DNA from 2 places in the Apibacter sp. genome. Region 2 is predicted to be linked to the other one. Evidence: riboswitches for the same ligand, from Rfam matches in the RefSeq annotation. Region 2 holds a riboswitch; the other holds the start of a gene.

Region 1 (3,439 bases), on a different contig from region 2:
ATTTTAATAAGTCATGATTAATAAAAAGCATTTGCCCAGAATAGCCGTAACCTTTTTATTCTTTTTCTTTGGAGGAAGTTCAGCAACTTGGGCATCGCGCATTCCTACCATAAAATCATCCTTACAAGTATCTGATGCTGATTGGGGATTGGTACTGTTATTTTTATCAATAGGTACGTTGATAACCTTGCCCTTTGCTGGGCATTTAATTAAAATGATCGGAAGTAAAAAATCTACCCTTATAGGTATAATTCTATATTTTATATGCTTAATAGGGATAGGATTTTGCGGAAAATTATGGCAATTGAAATTAAATTTAATATGTTACGGTGCTTTAGGGAATCTAACTAATATAGCCATTAATACCCAAGCGGTTAATGTATCGAAATCTTATAAAGGACAGATTATTGGTTCAATGCATGGTACTTGGAGTATCGGTGGATTTTTTGCCTCTTGGTTAGGAGCTATAATGATTGCCAAAAGTATTCCGCCTTCTGAACATTTTATATTCTATTCTTCCACAGGAATAGTAGTATCCTTGTTATTCTTCAGATTTTTATTAGCAGATGAAGATAAAGACAAGCCAAAAGAAAGCAACTCAACATTAAAATTCAGAATAGCCGATAATTATCTTATAGTATTAGGTTTTTTAGCTTTTTTTGCTATGGTCGCTGAAGGCACCATGACCGACTGGTCAAATGAATATATGAAAATTATAGTAAAATCAGATAAAAGATATATAGGTTATGGATTGACTGCCTATATGGCAGCTATGGCGTCAGGAAGATTTATTTCTGATTTTGTTGTTCGTAAGTTTGGCAGTACAATTACTTTAACTTATAGTGGAATATTAATATTTATTGGAATGATGAGCGCTGTTTTATTTCCTTCTCTTATCGTCACTCTTATTTCTTTTATAATTGTTGGATTGGGAATATCTGCCATTGTTCCTTTAGTATATACCTTAGCCGGAAATTCTAAAACAACTTCCCCTGAACAAGCATTAACAATAATAACCAGCATAGGATTTATCGGTTTTTTTCTAGGCCCTCCTTGTATAGGATTTTTATCAGAAAAATTTTCATTACAAGTTTCTTTTGCATTTATTTCCTTATTCGGATTAGGAATAGTTCTTTTAGTCAGATTTTTTAAGATAAAATAACTACCTTAGCATTCGGGATAAAAATATATAATATAAAATTATTTTTTTATAAAAATAATGGTATATTTACATTGCTTATCAAGAAAGGAGGAGGGACTGGCCCTATGATACCTTGGCAACCGGCCTGACTGGGCTTGGTGCTAATTCCAACCCTAAATGGGGGAAGATGAGTAATTCACTAGTTGGTGTGTTGTTTGGTTAGTTAGTGAATAATTTCTTTTTTCCTTTTTTGGTTTTTCTTGATACAGTTTCAATAAAATATAATTTAGTAACTGTAAGAAAAATAATGAAAAAAGTTTCTTTGTTAATTGTAAGTATACTTTTAGAATTTACTAATTTTTTTAATGCTCAAGTAAAGCAGGTAGTTGATTCATTAGACCTTGAGGAGATTGTGGTAGTAGGAGGTCGTAATTCCGACCGTACTAAGGTAAATTCTCCCGTCGCAGTTGATGTAATAGATGTCAGGAAAATTGAAAAATCATCTCCACAACTAACAGTGAATGATTTATTGAATTATTTAGTTCCCTCTTTTAATTCTGTTAGACAATCTTCTTCTGACGGTACCGAACATATCGACCCTGCTACTTTACGAGGAATGGGCCCCGATCAGGTATTAGTTTTAGTTAATGGCAAAAGAAGACATACAACTTCTTTAGTAAATTATCAAAATACAGTTGGGAATGGGTCAGTAGGCACGGATATGAGCGCAATACCGGTGTCTTCAATTGAAAAAATAGAGGTATTACGTGATGGATCAGCTGCGCAATATGGTTCAGATGCTATAGCAGGTGTTATTAATATTATTTTAAAGAAAAATAAAGGAGGATCAGCGTCAGTAACCTATGGGTTAACTAATAGAAATGATGGAGAAAATTATAATTTCAGCGGAAACTACGGTACAAAATTGGGAGATCAAGGAGGTAGTATAAATCTGTCATTTGTAGTGAGCCAAAGAAATAAAACGAATCGTTCCTATGATAATAATCTGGATAAGTTTGGAGATAACTTTGCCTATGATTTTGCGTCCGATCCCAACCAAGCAAGATTAGATGATGAAAAGATTATGGCTGAAAAGAAGCTTTCCCAAAAGGATTTTCGATTTCGGGTCGGAGATGCCCAAATCAAAAATCAGCAGTTTTTTGTAAATGCCATTTACCCATTATCTGAAAAAATTGAATTTTATTCTTTCGGCGGTGCCAGTTTAAGGCAGGGAGAAGGAGCGGAATTCAGAAGACTTCCTAGTGAAAAAGAAAATGTCGTAGCGGAATTATACCCAGTAGGCTTTCAACCGTTATTAAAATCAAACATATATGATATTTCTAATTCTACAGGTGCACGATATAACCACAATAATTGGTTTATAGACCTTAGTAATACTTTTGGAGAAAACATATTTGATTATAAAACCTCCCAAACTAATAATGCTTCTTTAGGTGTTCATTCGCCTACCGAATTCAAAGCAGGAGGACATGAATTTTTACAGAATACATTAAATTTAGATATTTCTAAAAAAATAAATGAAATATTTACGATTGCCTTTGGAGGAGAATTTAAATATGAACAATATGAAATTAAGGCAGGAGAGGATGGCTCTTGGATGCGTTATGATAAATTTGGAAATCCGATAACGGTTTCAACAAATCCCTCAGATATATTAGGCGAAGGGGGATCACAAGGCTTTATAGGATTTTCACCCCAGAATGCATTAAAAAAAGATAGGAATAATGCTTCCGGTTATACCGATATTGCTTTTAAGAAAGGAAAATTTACCAGTGATTTAGCAGGAAGATATGAGCATTATTCCGATTTTGGTAATTCCTTTATAGGAAAATTGGCTCTGAGATATGAATATCTTAATGGTTTTGCTGTAAGAGGGGCTTTTAGCAATGGATTTAGAGCTCCATCTTTGCAACAACAATATTTTAATAATTCTTTTGCAAGTATAGCAAACTCAGGTTCTGGCATAGTTTCTAAAGGAATTTTTACTAATGACAGTCAACTTGCCAAAGCTTTAGGAATTGAAAAGCTTAAAGAAGAAAAATCAATAAATGCGAGCGCAGGTTTGACATTTAAACCTACAAATAAAATATACGTTACGGCAGATGCCTACTATATAAAAGTTAAAGATCGAATTGTACTGACTAGTGAGTTTGTTAATGCTAAAGTTGAATCTTATGGAGTGGAAGGTGCACGATTTTTTACAAATGCAGTCGATACAGAAACCAAAGGAATTGATGTTGTCGCTATTTATAAAGTAAGCTTAGGAAAAGGAAATTT
Region 2 (3,439 bases):
TATCTACTAATTTTAATTGCTTGTTCAGATGTATATATTTCTTATTTTCGTATCTATAGTCGTACGTTAAGGCAGATATATCTGAAAGTACAGCGGAGCCGGTAGGCTTATCTCCTGCACCTTTACCGATCATAAGTTGTTTTTCGGAGAAGGCACTTTCCAAAACAACGCCATTATATTCATAATTTACATGTGCTAATGTATTTTCTTTTTCAATGAAAGTGGGAGCGCAAAAACCGGTAATTTCATTATTATTTTTATTGCATTTGGCAATCAGTTTTATGCTGAAATTCCTTTGTCTCGCAAATTCCAGATCGAAATTGCTAATTCTTGAAATTCCAAAATTAAATACTGTATCAGGCTTGACGATGAGTCCGAAAGCATGAAAAAGGATGATACATAATTTATATTTGGGATCAATACCTTCAACGTCTAAGGTAGGATCAGATTCAGCAAATCCTTTCTCTTGAGCTTCTTTTAAAACTTCAGAGTAAGACATATTTTCATGGATCATTTTGGTAAGTATAAAATTAGTGGATCCATTAAAAATTCCTGATACTGAAGTGAGTAAGTCGTTATCGTAATATTCTTCTAAATTTCTAATGATAGGTATACTGGCACATACAGAGGCTTCATAGAGGAGGGGAGTGTGATATTTTTTTTCGAGCTTTAAAAGCTCAGGTAAACGCTCAGCAATCATTTTTTTATTGGCGGATACCACAGCTTTACCTTTTTTCATCGCTTCGCAAACAATATCAAAGGCCGCCTCCGCATCATCAATTAATTCAACGATCACTCCGATTTCTGGGTCCGATAACAATTCGTTTTTATCTGTTGTGAAATATTTTTTATCGATAGATCTGGGTTTATCAGGGTGCTTTATACAAATCTTTTTTATATTAGCATCAACACTTTCCGCTTCTTCCAAAACTTTGTATAATCCGGTTCCTACACAACCGAAACCAAAGATTCCCAATTTAAGTTTATTTCTTGCCATAGTGTTCAATTAGGGAGTTTCGTTAATCTAATGCTTGTTTAATATCATTAAGTAAATCATCTATATTTTCAATACCTACCGATAAACGAATGAGAGAATCTTGAATTCCTGTTTCCTTGCGTACTTCTATAGGGGTTGATTTGTGGGTCATTGTAGCCGGATGACTTCCCAAACTTCTGACATCACCTAAATTTTCAGCTAAAAGGAATATTTTTGTACGAGTTAAAAATCTTTTAGCAGCTTCTAAGGTATCCTCTTTTAAGCTAAAGGAAACCATTCCTCCGAAGTTTTTTTGTTGTTTTGCGGCTATATCATGATTATGGTGATACTTTAATCCCGGATAGTAAACTTTATCTACCTTAGGATGAGTAAGTAAATATTCGGCTATTTTTTTCGCATTTTCCGAATGCTTTTCTAAACGGAGATAAAGTGTTTGAATGCCTCGTAGAGTTAACCAGCTATCGAAAGGGGATAGCACGCCACCGGAAGTGTTTTGCAAATACTTTAATTCATCGGCGATATTTTGATCGTTTACAACGACAAATCCCGATAATACGTCTCCATGTCCGGAAAGATATTTTGTACCGCTATGTACTACAATATCAGCACCAAGAGAAATGGGTTGTTGCAAAGCAGGCGATAAAAAGGTATTATCTACAATTAATAAGGCCCCCGCTTGTTTGGCTATTTTAGCAATTTCTTCAATATCCGATATTTTTAAGGTAGGATTTGTAGGAGTTTCCAGCCAGATGAAACGTGTTTTTTTATTGATGGCATTTCTAACGTTTTCAAGGTTAGTTGTATCAATAAATTTTGAGATTATACCAAATTTATTGTAAACCGTTGTTAAAATACGATAGGTACCTCCATAAACATCATTTACAGCGATGACTTCATCACCTTGTTTTAATAATTTTAAAACACAATCTGTAGCTGCTAATCCTGATGAAAAAGCAAATCCGGCAATTCCTCCCTCTAAATCAGCTATGGCCTGTTCCACTACTTTACGTGTAGGGTTGGCTGTTCTTGTATAGGCAAATCCTTTATTAACATCGGGAGCTTCTTGTACATACGAAGAAGTTTGATAAATAGGAGTAGAAATAGCGCCAGTAAGTTCATCAGGTTCAGAGATATGCACTAATTTTGTTTCAAGTTTCATGATTTTGGTTGTTTTTTCTAATTAATAAATACATTAAAATTCATTAATCATCATAAAACAACTTATACAAGATTCCCATTAAATTTATAAAAAAACTTTATAAAGCTTCTTTATATAGGCCGAAAGAAGCTTGAATTATTTTCTTGGTGTATGTAAGCTGTTTCGACTTATCTTTCCTTTACGGTTGGATGCAGCACCTACTCTTAGAAGAGGGTTGCTAAGGTATCATAGGGCCAATTCCCTCCACCTTTCTTGATAAGTAATTTTATTAATGATCGTAAATTATTTTACAAAGATAAATTTTATTTTTAAAAGTCCAATAAAAAAACACTATATTATAAAGTTCGAAAATTAATTTGTCTACTGGGAATGACTGTAATTCGGGATACTTTTAAAATCTCTATAAATAATTATTGTAAAAATATCAGGATTGTCCATATTGTAAATTATTTGACAAATAAGTTTAATTTAAAAATCTTTTATGTTTACAGATAAAAATGAAACTATAAACGGGGTAACTGATGGAATAGGATTGGGAATTGCTCACGCATTTGCTCATCAGAAAGCTCATATTATTTTAATAACTAAAGATTAAAAAAACTACAAAAAGTTAAATAAGAATTCACCTCTTCTCAAATACCCATTACTATTTTTTTTGTAGATTTATCCATCATTTGGCAATTACCTAAACTAAGTAAATCTATTTTAGAGGACATCAATCATGTGGATGTATTAATTAATAATGCAGGAATCGGTCGTTTTATTTCGTTTGAAAATACAAGTGAGTTTTTTAATTATGCATATCAATCTTAATTTCAAAACCCTTATGTATAGACTCAAAATTTTTATGAATCTTTGAAAAAAGTAAAGGAGACGGAATTAATATTTCTTCGTATTTTTTTTCACAGAATGTTATCTGGTAGAAATTCAACTGTCTACTCAATGACAAAGGGGGCTAGAGATTCATTTACCAAATCATTACCTTTTTAGATAGTAAAAAATGAGTAAGAGTAAATGCCATTGTGCCTGGACGTATTAATAGACCGATGTTAAGGTATAATATAAATCAGCTTATAAAATAAGGCCTGAAACATTTTCAAATTAGGGATTCAAGTGTTTTTTCGACGGGTAAAATTGTTTCTTTTGATGACATACGGACTACAGCTGTTCTTTTAGTTTACGATCAAGCTAAAAAGACAACAAGAACCCTATTATCTGTAGATAGAAGAACCTACCACTAATTTGCATTGGTAAGAATAAAAATTATTCGATAAAAATTAAAA

The links. Region 2 has a riboswitch for S-adenosylmethionine ahead of M3Z80_RS02045 (trans-sulfuration enzyme family protein). Riboswitches for the same ligand answer to the same signal wherever they lie in the genome.
Region 1: another riboswitch for S-adenosylmethionine. It lies ahead of M3Z80_RS04830 (TonB-dependent receptor plug domain-containing protein); the one in region 2 lies ahead of M3Z80_RS02045 (trans-sulfuration enzyme family protein).

Annotation. Positions count from the first base shown of each region.
Region 1 covers NZ_JAMBJZ010000033.1:14,470-17,908, forward strand. The annotation lists gene M3Z80_RS04825 (MFS transporter) at 14-1,162, shown strand; SAM riboswitch class I at 1,235-1,335, shown strand; gene M3Z80_RS04830 (TonB-dependent receptor plug domain-containing protein) at 1,449-3,439, shown strand, end outside.
Region 2 covers NZ_JAMBJZ010000009.1:31,377-34,815, forward strand. The annotation lists gene M3Z80_RS02040 (homoserine dehydrogenase) at 1-997, opposite strand, end outside; gene M3Z80_RS02045 (trans-sulfuration enzyme family protein) at 1,020-2,156, opposite strand; SAM riboswitch class I at 2,321-2,418, opposite strand.